DNA from 3 places in the Pseudomonas sp. LRF_L74 genome. Region 1 is predicted to be linked to each of the others. Evidence: predicted binding sites of a transcription regulator. Region 1 holds the regulator's gene; each other region holds the start of a gene.
The links. Region 1 encodes sigma-54, which starts transcription at its own class of promoters, with help from an activator protein. Its sites were predicted from a motif close to ANTGGCATNNANNTTGCTNT; they were not measured.
Positions count from the first base shown of each region.

Region 2: the regulator sigma-54 is predicted to act here: its motif matches at 3,477-3,496, upstream of flgB (flagellar basal body rod protein FlgB).
Region 3: the regulator sigma-54 is predicted to act here: its motif matches at 2,834-2,853, upstream of glnA (glutamate--ammonia ligase).

Region 1 covers NZ_CBFFRH010000004.1:222,124-228,039, forward strand. The annotation lists gene ACSZPK_RS12390 (KpsF/GutQ family sugar-phosphate isomerase) at 1-605, shown strand, start outside; gene ACSZPK_RS12395 (KdsC family phosphatase) at 605-1,129, shown strand; gene lptC (LPS export ABC transporter periplasmic protein LptC) at 1,138-1,704, shown strand; gene lptA (lipopolysaccharide transport periplasmic protein LptA) at 1,691-2,242, shown strand; gene lptB (LPS export ABC transporter ATP-binding protein) at 2,242-2,967, shown strand; gene ACSZPK_RS12415 (RNA polymerase factor sigma-54) at 3,114-4,616, shown strand; gene hpf (ribosome hibernation-promoting factor, HPF/YfiA family) at 4,734-5,042, shown strand; gene ptsN (PTS IIA-like nitrogen regulatory protein PtsN) at 5,060-5,524, shown strand; gene rapZ (RNase adapter RapZ) at 5,534-5,916, shown strand, end outside.
Region 2 covers NZ_CBFFRH010000013.1:18,975-24,890, reverse strand. The annotation lists gene ACSZPK_RS24500 (flagellar basal body rod protein FlgF) at 1-313, opposite strand, end outside; gene flgE (flagellar hook protein FlgE) at 505-1,815, opposite strand; gene ACSZPK_RS24490 (flagellar hook assembly protein FlgD) at 1,843-2,535, opposite strand; gene flgC (flagellar basal body rod protein FlgC) at 2,548-2,985, opposite strand; gene flgB (flagellar basal body rod protein FlgB) at 2,997-3,428, opposite strand; gene cysS (cysteine--tRNA ligase) at 3,704-5,089, opposite strand; gene ACSZPK_RS24470 (glutamine--tRNA ligase/YqeY domain fusion protein) at 5,090-5,916, opposite strand, start outside.
Region 3 covers NZ_CBFFRH010000001.1:254,106-260,021, reverse strand. The annotation lists gene ACSZPK_RS01260 (DUF4124 domain-containing protein) at 1-408, opposite strand, end outside; gene ACSZPK_RS01255 (DUF4124 domain-containing protein) at 422-961, opposite strand; gene glnA (glutamate--ammonia ligase) at 1,333-2,739, opposite strand; gene thiI (tRNA uracil 4-sulfurtransferase ThiI) at 3,070-4,524, shown strand; gene typA (translational GTPase TypA) at 4,656-5,916, shown strand, end outside.

The DNA.
Region 1 (5,916 bases):
TGACCGGCAACCCCGACTCGGCGCTGGCCAAGGCCGCCGAGGTCAACCTGAACGCCAATGTCGCCCAGGAAGCCTGCCCGCTGAACCTGGCACCAACCTCCTCGACCACGGTCTCCCTGGTACTCGGCGACGCCCTGGCCATCGCCTTGCTCGAAGCCCGTGGCTTCACCGCCGAAGACTTCGCCTTCTCCCATCCAGGCGGCGCCCTGGGTCGGCGCCTGCTGCTGAAAGTGGAGAACGTCATGCACAGCGGCGAGCAACTACCCAGCGTGCGCCTCGGCACCTCGTTGCGCGATGCGTTGCTGGAGATGACGCGCAAGGGGCTGGGTATGACTGCCGTGATCGGCGCCGACGGCAAACTCGCCGGAATCTTCACCGACGGCGACCTGCGCCGCACACTCGACCGGGAACTCGACGTGCGTACCGCGCTCATAGACGACGCCATGACCCGCCACGGCAAGACAGCACGCGCAGACATGCTCGCCGCCGAGGCATTGAAGATCATGGAGCAACACAAAATCAGCGGACTGATCGTGGTCGATTCGCAGGACCGCCCCGTCGGCGCCTTCAACCTGGGCGACCTGCTGCGCGCCGGAGTGATGTGATGAACGAAGAACTGCTGCACCGCGCCCAAGCCGTGAAACTGGCGATTTTCGACGTCGATGGCGTACTGACCGACGGGCGCCTGTATTTTCTGGTCGACGGCAGCGAATTCAAGACCTTCAATACCCTGGACGGCCAAGGCATCAAGATGCTGATGAACAGCGGCGTACGCACTGCGATCATCAGCGGCCGCAAGACCCCGGTGGTCGAGCGGCGTGCGCAGAACCTCGGCATCCAGCACCTCTACCAGGGCCGCGAGGACAAACTGGTCGTACTCGACGAACTGCTCGGCGAACTCGGCCTCGGCTATGCACAAGTCGCCTACCTGGGCGACGACCTGCCCGACCTGCCGGTGATCCGCCGTGTCGGCCTGGGCATGGCCGTGGCCAACGCCAACGACTTCGTGCGCCGGCATGCTCACGGAGTGACCCACGCGCGCGGCGGCGAAGGCGCTGCACGCGAGTTCTGCGAACTGATCATGCACGCCCAGGGCAGCCTCGAAGCCGCCCAGGCTGCCTACCTATAAGGTTCTCCATGTCTGCAAGACTGCGTCTGCCCATCATCGTCCTTCTCGCGGCCCTGCTTGCCGCCGTGGGCTACTGGAACATCCGCCCGGAAAGCTTCATGGATCACCAGGCGGCGACGGATGCCGAAAGCCCGGTGGACTTCTACGCGACCAAGGTCAACACCCGGCAGTTCCAGGAGGATGGCCAGGTCCACTACGACATGACCGCCGAGCGCCTCGACCACATGAAAGCCAGCGACATCACCGAGCTCAGCAAGCCTGACCTGCAGCTGTATCGCGGTACCGCCTACCCATGGCATGTGCAGAGCGAACGCGCCGAAGTGGCGCCCAAGGGCAAGCAGGTCGAACTGATCGACGCCGTGCGCATCGCCCGCACCGATGCCAAAGACCGGCCAGTGGTGATCACCAGCAGCCGGATGACCGTATTTCCCGACGAGCAATATGCGCAAACCGCACAAGCCGTTAGAATCGAGGCCGCCAATGGGGTGACCACGGCACAAGGAATGAAAGCGTACTTGAATGACGGCAGGGTTTTCCTGCAGTCCAACGTAAGAGGCCAGCATGAGGTTCGTTAACACCCTCCCCCTATTGTTCGTCAGCCTGAGCGCAGCGCTGGGAAGCCTGAGCGCCTGGGCCCTGCCCAGCGATCGCGAGCAACCGATCCGCGTGCAGGCCGACAGCGCCGAACTGGATGACAAGCAAGGCGTCGCCGTCTATCGCGGTGGCGTCGTGATCACCCAGGGCACCATGAAGATCACCGGCGACACCGTGACCATCACTCAGAACAAGAGTGGTGACGTGGAAGTCTTCACCTCGGTGGGCAAGCCTGCCTACTACGAGCAGAAGCCCGCGGTGGACAAGGAAATCGTCAAGGCCTACGGCATGACCATCCAGTACTTCGCAACCAACGACCGCATCGTACTGATCGACCAGGCCAAGGTCATCCAGGAAGGCAACACCTTCGAAGGCGAGAAGATCGTCTATGACACCCAGCGCCAGATCGTCAACGCCGGCCGTGCCAACGGCTCGTCGGTGAGCACGCCACGCCCGCGTATCGACATGGTCATCCAACCGCGCAAGAAAACCGAACAGCAGCAGAAACAAGGGCAGTAATGGCGACCCTCAAAGCACAGCACCTGGCCAAGAGCTACAAGGGACGGCAAGTCGTTCGCGACGTCAGCCTGTCCATCGACAGCGGCCAGATAGTCGGCCTGCTCGGCCCCAATGGTGCGGGCAAGACCACCTGCTTCTACATGATCGTCGGCCTGGTCCAGGCCGACCAGGGCCGCGTGCTGATCGACAGCAACGACATCAGCCAGCAACCGATGCATGGCCGTGCTCGTGCGGGCATCGGCTACCTGCCACAGGAAGCCTCGATCTTCCGCAAGCTCAGCGTGGCCGACAACATCATGGCCATCCTGGAAACCCGCAAGGACCTGGACCGCGCCGGACGTAACGATGCCCTGGAAAGCCTACTGCAGGAATTCCACATCACTCACATCCGCGACAACCTCGGCATGAGCCTCTCCGGAGGCGAACGCCGCCGCGTGGAAATCGCCCGCGCCCTGGCCACCGAACCCAAGTTCATCCTGCTCGACGAACCCTTCGCCGGCGTCGATCCGATTTCGGTCGGCGATATCAAGCAGATCATTCATCACCTGAAAGCCAAGGGTATCGGCGTGCTGATCACCGATCACAACGTCCGCGAGACCCTGGACATCTGTGAAACCGCGTACATCGTCAACGACGGCCAGCTCATCGCGGAAGGCGACGCACAAAGCATTCTGGCCAACCAACTGGTCAAGGAAGTCTATCTGGGGCACGAGTTCCGCCTCTGACCCGGAACGCCCTCGCTACAAGGATGTTTGTCAAGCCTAGGCAAAGCCAGCGTTATCAGGCATATAATTTGCTTAATGACGGCGCCTCGGCGTCTTGTAGTGAGTGGCGCGATAGCGCCTGCAGATAAGGTGCAAGACTTCCTGCCATGAAACCCTCGCTAGTCCTCAAGATGGGCCAGCAGCTGACGATGACACCGCAGCTGCAACAAGCCATCCGCCTCCTCCAGCTTTCCACGCTGGACCTGCAACAGGAAATCCAGGAAGCCCTGGAGTCCAACCCCATGCTGGAACGTCAGGAGGAAGGGGAAGATTTCGACAACTCCGACCCGATGGCCGACAACGCCGAGCAGACCACCCAGCAGGCGCAGGAAACCAGCAATTTCCAGGAAACCACCGTCGCCACCAACGACAATGAAAGCACGGACGAAGGCGAGTGGCACGAGACCATTCCCAACGAGCTGCCTGTCGATACCGCCTGGGAAGACGTCTACCAGACCAGCGCCAGCAACCTGCCAAGCAACGATGACGACGAGTGGGACTTCACCACCCGCACTTCGGCGGGCGAGAGCCTGCAGACCCACCTGCTCTGGCAGCTCAACCTGGTCCCCATGTCAGATACCGACCGCCTGATCGGCGTCACCCTGATCGACTGCATCAATAACCAGGGCTATCTGGAAGAGAGCCTCGAAGAGATCGTCGCCTCCTTCGACCCCGAACTCGACATCGAACTCGACGAAGTCGAAGCCGTGTTGCGCCGCATCCAGCATTTCGAACCGGCCGGCGTCGGCGCACGCGACCTGGGCGAATGCCTGCTCCTGCAACTGCGCCAGCTCCCCGCCGACACGCCATGGCTGGCCGAGGCCCAGCGCCTGGCCAAGGACCATCTCGACCTGCTCGGCAGCCGCGACTACAGCCAGCTCATGCGCCGCATGAAACTCAAGGAAGACGAGCTGCGCCAGGTCATCGAACTGATCCAGAGCCTCAATCCGCGCCCCGGCTCGCAGATCGAAGCGAGCGAACCGGAGTACGTCGTGCCGGACGTGATCGTGCGCAAGCACAATGACCGCTGGCTGGTCGAATTGAACCAGGAAGCCGTACCGCGCCTACGCGTCAACGCCCAGTACGCCGGCTTCGTCAAACGCGCCGACTCCAGCGCCGACAACACCTTCATGCGCAACCAATTGCAGGAAGCGCGCTGGTTCATCAAGAGCCTGCAGAGCCGCAACGAGACCCTGATGAAGGTCGCGACACAGATCGTCGAGCACCAGCGCGGTTTCCTCGACTACGGCGACGAGGCGATGAAACCCCTGGTCCTGCATGACATCGCCGAGGCGGTGGGCATGCACGAGTCGACCATTTCGCGGGTCACCACGCAGAAATTCATGCACACCCCGCGTGGCATCTACGAACTGAAGTACTTCTTCTCCAGCCACGTCAGCACCGCCGAAGGGGGCGAATGCTCGTCCACCGCGATCCGCGCGATCATCAAAAAACTCGTCGGCGCGGAAAACGCGAAAAAGCCGTTGAGCGACAGCAAGATCGCTGGTTTACTGGAGGCACAGGGCATTCAGGTAGCACGTCGGACAGTCGCCAAATACCGGGAGTCCCTCGGCATAGCGCCCTCAAGCGAGCGCAAGCGATTGATGTGACGAGCCACACTGAGGGAAAGCGCGGCAGCCGATGCAGCCGCAAGGCTTCCCAGCCAGAGTGTTACGGCGGCAGGCCCGATAGCCTGTCTCTTATGCACGGCAACAAGGAGAAGCGGTATGCAAGTCAACATCAGTGGACATCAGCTGGATGTGACCGACGCCATGCGTGACTATGTCGGGGAGAAACTCAGCAGGCTGGAGCGCCATTTCGACAAGATCACCAGCGTCCAGGTGATCATGGAAGTCGAAAAGCTCAAGCAAAAAATCGAAGCGACACTGCACATCGCAGGGGGTGAAGTGGTCGCCAATGCTGAACATGAAGACATGTACGCCGCCATCGACCTGCTCACCGACAAACTCGACCGCCAACTGATCAAGCACAAGGAAAAACAGCTCGGTCGCCTGCAAGGCGCGGCTGCTCGCTGATACACCTAATCCCCAACATGATTCGACTTGAAAACATACTGACCGCCGGCCGCTCCCTCGTGAGCGTGCCGGGCGGCAGCAAGAAGCGCGTCCTCGAACAGATCGCCAATCTGGTTGCGCGCGATTTCGCCGATCTGGATGCCCAGGACATCTTCGAAAGCCTCATTGCCCGCGAGAAGCTCGGCTCGACCGGCTTCGGCAACGGCATCGCCATTCCCCACTGTCGCCTTCCTGGCTGCGCCGCGCCCATCAGCGCGGTCCTGCACCTGGACGCGGCCGTGGATTTCGACGCGATCGACGGCGCGCCCGTCGATCTGTTGTTCGTACTGCTGGTTCCAGAAGCCGCGACTGACGAGCACCTTGAACTACTGCGCCAGATCGCCAGCATGCTCGACCGCGCCGAAGTGCGCGAACGCCTGCGGCAGGCACAGAACAGCGATAACCTGTACCAGGTAATCGTCGACGTGCAAAACGGCCACTGAGGTATCGCCATGCGCCTGATCATCGTCAGCGGTCGCTCCGGCTCGGGCAAGAGCACCGCTCTCGATGTTCTTGAGGACAACGGTTTCTATTGCATCGATAACCTGCCAGCGGCCTTGCTTCCGGAATTGGCCGAGCGCTCGCTGATCCAGACCGAATTGCTGCAACCCCAGGTCGCCGTTTCCATCGATGCACGCAACCTGCCCAGCCAGTTGCAGCGCTTTCCCGAATTGCTCGATGAAGTCAGGGCCCGTCATATCCTGTGCGATGTGCTGTTTCTCGATGCCGAGGAAGACACGCTGCTCAAGCGCTTTTCCGAAACTCGGCGGCGCCATCCACTGACCAACGAAAACCGCGCCCTGTCTGAAGCCATTCGCGACGAAGCCCTGCTGCT
Region 2 (5,916 bases), on a different contig from region 1:
TGCTGGCGGTGCGCTCGTAGGCCTCACTGCCATCGGGAGCCTGGACGGCGATCCAACCATTGCCCTGCACCGCCACGTCCAGATCACGCCCGGTCTCCACCAGGGGGCCCGGCGTGAAATCCGTACCGGGGCGTTCGCTCATCGCGTAGACCCGCGACGGAAAACTGTCGCCGAACACCTGCATCGATCTGGATTGCTCCAGGTCACGGCGAAAACCACTGGTGGAAACGTTCGCCAGGTTATTGGCATGGGCCCGCATGGCAGCCGCGTTCTGGCTCGCCCCGGTCATGGAGACATATAGCATCTTGTCCATCGTTACCTCTCCCGCGTCGGATATTTGCTGCCATCGGCCATTTTCATTAGTTAAAGCAAACATCGGGCCAAAAAATAAAATCGTTTTATTTCATTGACTTATGCTTGCCACATGAACATCTTGCCGGCGTCGAAGGCAGAATCCCGTCGCCTCGGGCGGCGCCATGGCCATCGGCATGGCGCCGTCTGGCATCAAGTCATCTGGATAATGGTCTGGGCCAGGGTGTTCTCGGTTTCGATGGTCTTGGCGTTGGCCTGGTAGTTGCGTTGCGCCACGATCAGGTTCACCAGCTCGGCGGTCAGGTCCACGTTGGAGTCTTCCAGCGCACCGGAGGTCAGGCTGCCCAGGGTGCCGGAACCCGGCACGCCGATGACCGGCTCGCCCGAGGAAGAGGACTGCGCCCAGGCATTGTTGCCCAAGGCAGTGAGCCCCTGGGTGTTGGCGAAGTTGGCCAGCGCCACCTGGCCGATGAGCTTGGACTCGCCGTTGGTATAGGTGGCGAACAGTTGCCCTTCGCTGTCGATCGTCAGCCCCGACAGCTGGCCGGTGGCATAACCGTCCTGGCTGACACTGGTCACCGCGAAGCTGGTGGACGTCTGGGTCGTGGAGGTCAGGTCCAGCGTGATGCCTGCCGCCGCTGCCGCCGCGCCGTTGCTGCCGTAGGTCACCGGGTCGGTGGTGCTGTCGGTGACGGTCGCCGGCACCCAGTTGCTCAGGGTGATGGAGCCATCGGCATTGACGGTGAAGTCGCTGCTGGTGGTGGAGGTCAGCGCCCCGGAACTGGAGAAGGTCATCTCCGCGGAGTACGGGTCGGTACTGGTCGGGTCGGCCGGGTTGCGGCCGTCGACCAGCACGTACATGGTCCACTCGTTGCTGGCGTCCTTGGCGAAGTACTGGGTCAGGGTGTGCGAGTTGCCCTGGCTGTCGTAGATGGTCGCGGAGGTCGACCAATTGTAGCTGGTCGAGTCGCTGGAATCGAACGGCGTGGTGGTCGGCACCGAGGCCGCCGAGTTGAGACTCAGGGTCTGGTCGACCTCGGTGGTCGCCTTCGGCGTCTGGCTGGAGGTGTCGACCTGCAGGTCAGTCAGCACCCCGGAAACGACGCTGCCGTTGGCGTCCACCGCGTAGCCCTGCAGGTTATAGCCCGAGCTGTTGACGATGTAGCCATCGGAATCGGTGCTGAAGGTACCGTCGCGGGTATACACCTGCGAGCCGTTGCCGCTCAGCACGAAGAAGCCGTTGCCGCTGATTGCCAGGTCCAGGGTCGCGCCGGTGGTGGTGATATTGCCCTGGGTGAACTGCTGGGACACCGCGGCGACCTGCACGCCGTTGCCGGTCGAGTTGCTGGTCGAGCCGAGGTTCATCGAGTTGGCGTAGAGATCGGCGAACTCCGCCCGCGACGACTTGAAGCCGGTAGTGCCCACGTTGGCGATGTTGTTGCCGGTGACGTCGAGATCGGTGGTCGCCGCCTGTAGCCCGCTGAGGCCGACATTGAAGCTCATCTGGTTACTCCTCGCCGGGAAGCCGGCTCATTTGCTGATCGTTTGCACATCGGCAAGCAGGACGCTATCGCCGGTGGCCAGGTTGAGGGTCATGTCGCTGGCATCGGTGCCGAGGGTCACGCTGTTCACTGTCACCGGCAGGTAGGTGGTCAACGCGGTACTGGTCCCGTCGATGCTGGCGCTGGCGACAAAGCTGTAGGTGCCGGAATCCACGGTCGCGCCGCTGGAGTCGGTGCCATCCCAGTCGAATGCCACCGTCCCACTGGCCTGGGAACCCAGCTCCAGGGTGGTGACCAGGGAACCGGCCTCGTCGTAGACCGATACGGTCACGTCCGAGCCGGAGGACGGCATCACCAGGCTGCCGGTGATTCCCGCCGAGGTGTCCACCAGCGTCTCGTCGGTCGCGACCGACACCGTGGTGCCGACCAGCGACGAGGCCTGCAGCGCCTGCGACGACTGATAGCTGGAAAGCAGCGACTCGGCCGTGGTGTTGAGGTTGCTCAGCGACTCCAGCGAACTGAACTGGGCGAGCTGGGACACGAACTCGGTGTTGTCCTGCGGGTCCAGCGGGTTCTGGTTGGTCAATTGGGTCACCAGCAGTTGCAGGAATTCATCCTTGCCCAGGCTGCTGGTGCCCGTGCTGCTGGAGCTGGAACTGCTGGTCGTGCTCGTGCTAGTGGTCGAACTCAGGCTCGACAGCACATCACTGGTAGTAGCCATTCACGGTTTTCCTCACTGGCCGAGTGTCAGGGCTTTTTGCATCATCTGCTTGGTGGTGTTCATGATTTCTGCGTTGGTCTGGAACGAACGGCTGGCGGAAATCATGTCGGCCATCTCCTCGACCACGTTGACGTTCGGGTAATACACGTAGCCCTCGGCGTTGGCCGCCGGATGGTTCGGTTCATAGCGCGCCTCCAGCTCGCTCTGGTCCTCGACCACACCGAGTACCTGCACCCCTGCCCCCGCGACATCCTGCTCCTCGAACAGCGATCCCTGGCTGGTGCCCTCCTGGTAGAGGGTGGAAAACAACGGATGACGGGCGCGGTAGGTCTGGTCGACGCTGGAAGACACCGACTCGGCGTTGGCGATGTTGCTGGCCACGGTATTCAGACGCACGGTCTGTGCGCTCATACCCGAACCGGCGATGTTGAAGATACTGGCGAGAGACATGCTGAGACTCCTTATTCACCCCGGATTGCACCGAGCAATCCCTTGAATTTGCTATTGAGCAGGGTAAAGCTGGCCTGGAACTGCACAGCGTTCTCGGCGTACTTGGCCTGCTCGACCTGGGCATCGACGCTGTTCTGGTCGAGCGATGGCTGGTAGGGGTTGCGATACAGCAGCCCTTCCTCGCCCAGGCCTGCGCTGCCCGTACTGACCTCGATATGACGGTCATTGGTATGGGCCATGGCGAAGCTGCCGGCATTGGCCGTCGTACTGCCCTGGGCTTTCTGGTTCTGTTCGGCGAGCACCGAGGCGAAGTCGATATCGCGCGCCTTGAAGTTGGGGGTGTCGGCATTGACAAGGTTGTTCGCCAACACTTCGGCACGCTGGGTGCGGAAGCTCAGAGCCTGTTCATGGATGCCGAGTGCATTAGCGAAGCTGATACTCATGACCTGAAACCTTTGCCGTCACGCGGCCATGGTTGCCGCACATGACTTTTAGCAAAGCTCATGCCACAAATATTTATCCTTTGATTTCAAAGGCTTGACTGAAACAAGAGCGCCAAAAAAACGGCAAGCGGCAAGCTTTTACCGCCGAGTGACAGAGCGGGTTGCCACTTATCTGGCACCACCACCCTCGCGCCCTGTGCGCGACGCTGACGGACTCGCGCCAGGCGATGCAGTGCAGGAGCAGGGAGACGCCTGGCCCCCTGCTCCCGATTGGATTACTCCGCCAACCGCCAGGTCGTACCGCCCTTGCCATCCTCCAGCACCACGCCCATGGCAGTGAGCTGGTCGCGGATACGGTCGGACTCGGCCCAGTTCTTCTCGGCGCGGGCTTGCAGGCGCGCGGCGATCAGGGCTTCGACCTCGGCCGCATCGACCTTGCCTTCGGCGCCCGCCTTGAGGAAAGCATCCGGCTCCAACTGCAGCACGCCGAGCAGGCCGGCCAGCATCTTGAGCTGGGCGGCCAGGCCAGCGGCCGCCTGCAGGTCGGATTCGCGCAGGCGGTTGACCTCGCGGATCATTTCGAACAGCACCGCGCAGGCTTCCGGCGAGTTGAAGTCGTCGTCCATCGCCGCGGTGAAACGCTCGATGAACGCCTCGCCGCCAGCCGGCGCCGCTTCGGGCAGGCCTTTCAGGCCGTTGTAGAAGCGCTCCAGGGCGCCTTTGGCTTCCTTGAGGCTTTCTTCCGAGTAGTTGATCGGGCTGCGGTAGTGGCTGGACACCAGCAGGTAGCGCACCACCTCGGGATGGTACTTTTCCAGCACCTCGCGAATGGTAAAGAAGTTGCCCAGGCTCTTGGACATCTTCTCGCCGTCCACGCGCACGGCGCCGGCGTGCATCCAGGCATTGGCGTACTGCTTGCCGGTGGCCGCTTCGCTCTGGGCGATCTCGTTCTCGTGGTGCGGAAACACCAGGTCCGGGCCGCCGCCATGGATATCGAAGGTTTCGCCCAGGCAGCAGGTGGACATCACCGAGCACTCGATGTGCCAGCCCGGACGCCCGGCGCCCCACGGCGACTGCCAGCTCGGTTCGCCCGGCTTGGCGGCTTTCCACAGGACGAAGTCCAGTGGGTCTTCCTTGATTTCGTCGACCTCGATGCGCGCGCCGATCTTCAACTCGTCGATCTTGCGTCGCGACAGCTTGCCGTAGGTTTCGAACTTGGTGACGCGGTAGTACACGTCGCCGTTGCCTGGCGCATAGGCGAAGCCCTTGTCGATCAGGGTCTGGATCATCGTGTGCATGCCGGCGATGTGGCCGGTGGCGCGCGGCTCGATGTCCGGGCGCAGTACGGCCAGGCGGCCTTCGTCTTCGTGCATCGCCGCGATCATGCGCTCGACCAGCGCCTCGAACGGTTCGCCGTTCTCGTTGGCACGCTTGATGATCTTGTCGTCGATGTCGGTGATGTTGCGCACGTAGGTCACGTCATAGCCGCGATGACGCAGCCAGCGGGTAACCACGTCGAAGGCCACCATCACCCGCGCATGGCCGATGTGGCAGAAGTCGTACACGGTCATGCCGCAGACGTACATGCGCACCTGGTTATCGATCAGCGGCTTGAACGGTTCCTTGACCTTGCTCAGGGTGTTGTAAATGCTCAGTGCCATTTACTGCCCCCAGGAATCGCGCAGCGTCACGGTGCGGTTGAATACCAGCGCATCGGCTTTGGAATCCTTGGCATCCAGGCAGAAGTAGCCTTCACGCTCGAACTGGAAACGATCATCGACACTGGCCTGGGCCAGCGACGGCTCGGCGCGGCAGCCCTTGAGCACCACCAGCGACTCGGGGTTGATGTTGTCGAGGAAGCTGCCACCCTCTTCGGCCTTCTCCGGGCTGGCCGAGCGGAACAGGCGGTCGTACAGGCGCACTTCGCACTCGACGCTCTCGGCGGCCGGCACCCAGTGGATCACGCCCTTGACCTTGCGCCCCTCGGGGTTCTTGCCCAGGGTGTTCTCGTCGTAGGAGCAGTGCAGTTCGACGATGTTGCCGGCAGCGTCCTTGATCGCCTCGTCGGCACGGATCACGTAGCTGCCGCGCAGGCGTGCTTCGCCGCCCGGAACCAGGCGCTTGAAGCCGTCCGGTGGGGTTTCCTCGAAGTCACCGGCGTCGATGTAGATCTCGCGGGAGAACGGTAGCACGCGGGTACCGATGTCCTGCTTGGGATGGCGCGCCAGTTCCAGATTCTCGACCTGGCCTTGCGGGTAGTTGGTGATCACCACCTTGAGCGGCTTGAGCACACACATGGCGCGCGAGGCATTGGCGTCCAGGTCTTCGCGGATGGCGAACTCCAGCATGCCGATGTCCACCAGGCCGCCAGCACGGTTGACGCCGATCATGTCGCAGAAGGTGCGGATCGAGGCCGGGGTGTAGCCACGGCGGCGATAGCCGGACAGGGTCGACATGCGCGGGTCGTCCCAACCGTTGACGTGGTTCT
Region 3 (5,916 bases), on a different contig from region 1:
GACATTCTCCAGCGGGAACACCGGGCTGCGGCTGCCCTCGTTGACCGGCGTGCCGTCGAGCAGCAGGCGATAGCGATGTTCCGGCAGCAGGCTCGGCTCGCTGATCAGGGTGACGATCAGTTTGCCGTCGTCGATGCGCAGGGTGGCGTCTGGTTCGGGGATCAGTATGCGCAACAACTGGTAGACCTGTATCTGGATCGCCGGTGGCTGGGGTGTGTCCGGTGTGCTGTAAGGCGAAGGGCCGGGAGGTGGCATGGCGTTCGACGGTGCCATTTCCAGGCGCTTGGCATTGCCGGATGGGGGCTGGTCGGTGAAGACGCGATTGCCGTCGGCGTCGATGTAGGTATAGACGCCGGCCTGTACGGAACAGGCCAGGCAGAACAGGCAGGCGAACAGCAGACGGTGCATAGGGTCTCGCGGGTCAGTTGGCGCGGCGGGCGGGAGCGTTGACGCTGGTGCGTTGCAGGGTGAAGGTCACGGTCGGGCTTTGCTGCACGGGCTGGCTGCCCTGGCGCACTTCCACCGCCAGGCTGTGCTCGCCCCGGTCCGCCGTGGAAACCTGCAGTTGCGTGCTGGCGCTGGGCGCGCCGTAAGGTTTGCCGTCGAGCAGCAGTTGCAGGCTGTGGCCGGGCTGCAGGTCGGGCTGGATGTCCACCTGCACCACGAAGGTGCCATTGTTGACCCGCAGTGCTTCATCGTTGGGGATATTGCTCAGTTGCAAGACCCTGTAGGCCTGGGCCGGGATCATCCCGCTGCTCTCGCTGCCGCTGCCGGTGGCATGGCTGGCGGAGCTGGGAGGCTGCACGGTATTGGTCGGTGGCAACTTGACGGTCTCGACGTTCTTGCCTTCCGGAGGCTGGTTGGTGAACACCGTATTGCCCTTGGCGTCGGTGTACTTGTAAATCTCGGCGGTTGCCGACAGTGAAATCAGGCACAGCAGACAAGCGGTCAGCACGCGCATGGGAGCACTCTCCTGGTGAATGCCGCTAAGCCTTGCATCTGCACGCAGGACTGGCAAGCAGGTAGCCCTTGCAGCGTGCGTTCGTGCAAAGGATTGGGCGATTGCTTTGAGGTAGGAGCGGACGTTCGTCATCCCCCGTCATTCCCGCGAAGGCGGGACAGCGGCTCCATCGCTGAACAGCGCTTGCGCTGGCCCGAAGGGGAATGATCCAGAAGCGTCTTTTATCTGGGTTCCCGCCTTCGCGGGAATGACGTCTGAACACACCGCGTAAGAACAGGTATTGGACGAATATCCGTTCCTGCCTCAACGTCGATACCCAAAACGGAAAAGGCCTCCCGAAGGAGGCCTCTCTCAATGGCGCGTGGCCGGGATCAGACGCTGTAGTACAGGTCGTATTCCAGCGGGTGCACGAAGGTGCGCACCTTGATTTCTTCTTCGGACTTCAGGGCGATGAAGGCATCGATGAAGTCGTCGGAGAACACGCCGCCCTTGGTCAGGAACGCGCGGCCCTTGTCCAGTTCTTCCAGCGCTTCTTTCAGGCTGCCGCACACTTGCGGGATGTTGGCAGCTTCTTCCGGCGGCAGGTCGTACAGGTTCTTGTCGGCGGCATCGCCAGGGTGGATCTTGTTCTGGATGCCGTCCAGGCCGGCCATCAGCAGGGCGGCGAAGGCCAGGTAGGGGTTGGCGGCCGGGTCCGGGAAGCGCGCTTCGATGCGGCGGGCTTTCGGGCTCGACACGTACGGGATACGGATCGAGGCGGAGCGGTTGCGCGCCGAGTAGGCCAGCATCACTGGTGCTTCGAAGCCCGGAACCAGGCGCTTGTAGGAGTTGGTCGACGGGTTGGTGAAGCCGTTCAGGGCCTTGCCGTGCTTGATGATGCCGCCGATGAAGTACAGCGCGGTTTCCGACAGGCCGGCATAGCCTTCGCCCGCGAAGGTGTTCTTGCCTTCTTTGGAGATGGACATGTGTACGTGCATGCCCGAGCCGTTGTCGCCGTACAGCGGCTTCGGCATGAAGGTCGCGGTCTTGCCGTAGGCATCGGCCACGTTGTGTACGCAGTACTTCAGGGTCTGGGTTTCGTCAGCCTTGGCGACCAGGGTGTTGAACTTCACGCCGATCTCGTTCTGGCCGGCGGTCGCCACTTCGTGGTGGTGAACTTCGACGGTCAGGCCCATTTCTTCCAGGGCGTTGCACATGGCGGTGCGGATTTCGTGGTCGTGATCGACTGGCGGAACCGGGAAGTAGCCACCTTTGACGCCCGGACGGTGGCCTTTGTTGCCGGTCTCGAAGTCAGCGTCGGTGTTCCAGGAAGCCTGCTCGGAGAAGATCTTGAACATCGAGCCGGAGATGTCGGACTTGAATTTCACTTCGTCGAAGACGAAGAACTCGGGCTCCGGACCGACGAATACGGTGTCGCCGATACCGGTGGACTTGAGGTATTCCTCGGCGCGCTTGGCGATGGAGCGCGGGTCGCGGTCGTAGCCTTGCATGGTGCTCGGCTCGATGATGTCGCAAACCAGGATGACGGTCGGTTCTTCGGTGAACGGGTCGAGAACCGCGGTGCTGTCGTCAGGCAGCAGGATCATGTCGGAGGCTTCGATGCCTTTCCAACCGGCGATGGAGGAACCGTCGAACATTTTGCCGACTTCGAAGAAATCGTCTTCGAGGGCGTCACGGGCTGGCATGGTCACGTGCTGTTGTTTGCCCTTGGTGTCGGTGAAGCGCAGGTCAATCCACTTCACGTCGTGTTCTTTGATCAGTTGTTGCGTCTTCGACATGGTGTCCTCCGGAAATATGGGAGCGTTTGACGGATGCTCCCTGGATACGGGTCAAGCCGGGCGGATGGTCCGCCAGAGCTCACTGCCTCACAAGGGAGCAAATTGCATGCCAGTGCCCTGGAATGGGCGCAAGGCCTCAAAGACAGGCTTTGCAGGGGGCATTGCCATGCTGGCTGGATGGTGGGTGATTCATTTTGGTGCTTGTTATCGATGCTTCGCACCATTTTGTTGCGCTCTGGTAGGTGATCATTGTTTTTGGTCAAAGCTTGAACAATTTCCGCTATACTCCGCGCCCCTGTTTTTCGACGCCTCGTGTGGGCACTGTTCTCCATGAAACTGATCGTCAAAGTCTTCCCGGAAATCACCATCAAGAGCCGGCCGGTGCGCAAGCACTTCATCCGTCAGCTCGGGAAGAACATCCGCACCGTCCTGCGCGATCTCGATCCTGCGCTGCGGGTCGATGGCGTGTGGGACAACCTTGAAGTGGAGACCGCGATCGAGGACCCGAAAGCGTTGCAGCAGATGATCGACCGTCTGGTCTGTACGCCGGGCATCGCCCATTTCCTGGAGATCAACGAATACCCGCTGGGCGATTTCGACGACGTGCTGGAGAAGTGCAAGCTGCACTACGCCGAGCAACTGCCGGGCAAGGTCTTCGCCGTACGCTGCAAGCGTGCCGGGACCCACAGTTTCACCTCGATGGAAATCGAGCGTTATGTCGGCAGCCAACTGCGCCAGCAATGTGGCGCCGCCGGTATCGACCTGAAGCAGCCGCAAGTCGAAGTGCGCATGGAAATCCGCCATGAGCGCCTGTTCGTCATCCATCACCAGCACGACGGCATCGGCGGGTATCCGCTGGGCTCGCTGGAGCAGACCCTGGTGCTGATGTCCGGCGGTTTCGACTCCACCGTCGCCGCCTACCAGATGATGCGTCGCGGCCTGCTCACCCATTTCTGCTTCTTCAACCTCGGTGGCCGAGCCCACGAGCTGGGCGTGATGGAAGTGGCCCATCACCTGTGGCAGAAATTCGGCAGCTCGCACCGCGTGCTGTTCATCAGCGTGCCGTTCGAGGAAGTGGTCGGCGAGATTCTCGGCAAGGTCGACAACAGCCAGATGGGCGTGGTGCTCAAGCGCATGATGCTGCGTGCCGCCACGCGTATCGCCGAGGAGCTGCGCATCGACGCGCTGGTGACCGGCGAGGCGATTTCCCAGGTGTCGAGCCAGACCCTGCCGAATTTGTCGGTGATCGACTCGGCTACCGACATGCTGGTGCTGCGCCCGCTGGTGGCCAGCCACAAGCAGGACATCATCGACACCGCCTACGAAATCGGCACCGCCGAGTACGCCAAGCACATGCCCGAGTATTGCGGCGTGATCTCGGTGAACCCGACGACCCGGGCCAAGCGCTCGCGCATCGAATACGAAGAAACGCAGTTCGACATGGCCATCCTCGAACGCGCCCTGGCGCGCGCCACGCGGATGACCGTGGACCGGGTGATCGACGAGCTGGGCAAGGACCTGCAAGTCGAGGAAGTCAACGAAGCGCTGCCGGGGCAGATCGTCATCGACATCCGCCATCCCGATGCCAGCGAAGACGAGCCGTTGCAGCTCGACGGCATCGACGTGCAGGCCTTGCCGTTCTATGCGATCAACAGCCGTTTCAAGGACCTGGATGGCAACCGCCAGTACCTGCTGTATTGCGACAAGGGCGTGATGAGCCGCCTGCATGCGCACCATCTGCTGAGCGAGGGGCATGCCAATGTGCGCGTCTATCGCCCGAGCTAGAACCACGCGGCTTCTCGCCGAAGTCCGACGCAGGCGGCCTCCCGACTGACCGGCGGATTAACCCCTTGTTCATCCTGGCTGCGTAACGTGCGCTGCCAACGACTTCAGAATCATTAATCGAGACCACCTCCGTGATCGAAAATCTCCGCAACATCGCCATCATCGCCCACGTCGACCATGGCAAGACCACCCTCGTCGACAAACTGCTGCGCCTGTCCGGCACCCTGGATCGCAAAGAGCTCGAAAACGAGCGTGTGATGGACAGCAACGACCAGGAAAAAGAGCGCGGCATCACCATCCTGGCGAAGAACACCGCGCTGAAATGGAACGGCTACGACATCAACATCGTCGACACCCCCGGCCACGCCGACTTCGGCGGTGAAGTCGAGCGCGTGATGTCGATGGTCGACTCCGTGCTGCTGGTCGTCGACGCCCAGGACGGCCCGATGCCGCAAACCCGTTTCGTGACCCAGAAGGCGTTCAAGGCCGGCCTGCGTCCGATCGTCGTGGTCAACAAGATCGACCGTCCGGGCGCACGCCCTGACTGGGTCATCGACCAGATCTTCGACCTGTTCGACAACCTCGGCGCCACCGACGAGCAACTCGACTTCCCGATCGTCTACGCCAGCGCCCTGAACGGCATCGCCGGCATGGACCACGAGAAGATGGACGACAACATGGATGCCCTGTTCCAGGCCATCGTCGACCACGTGCCGGTGCCGAAAGTCGATGCCGAAGGCCCGTTCCAGATGCAGATCTCGCAGCTGGACTACAACAGCTTCCTCGGCGTGATCGGCATCGGCCGTATCGCCCGTGGCAAGATCAAGGCGAACAGCCCGGTCACCGCGATCGACGACGAAGGCAAGAAGCGCAACGGCCGTATCCTCAAGATCATGGGCCACTCCGGCCTGCAGCGCGTCGAAGTGCAGGAAGCCCAGGCCGGCGACATCGTCTGCGTCAGCGGCATGGAAGAGCTGTTCATCTCCGACACCCTGTGCGATCCGCAGAACGTCGAGGCCCTGCCGGCCCTGACCGTCGACCAGCCGACCGTGAGCATGACCTTCCAGGTCAACGACTCGCCGTTCGCCGGTAAAGAAGGCAAGTTCGTCACCAGCCGCAACATCAAGGACCGTCTGGACAAAGAGCTGCTGCACAACGTGGCCCTGCGCGTCGAGCAAGGCGACTCGCCCGAGAAGTTCAAGGTCTCCGGCCGTGGCGAGCTGCACCTGTCGGTACTGATCGAGAACATGCGCCGCGAAGGCTTCGAACTGGCCGTCGGCCGTCCGGAAGTGGTGATCATCGAGAAAGACGGCGAGAAGCAGGAGCCGTACGAAAGCGTGACCATCGACATCGAAGAGCAGAACCAGGGCTCGGTGATGGAGCAGATGGGCC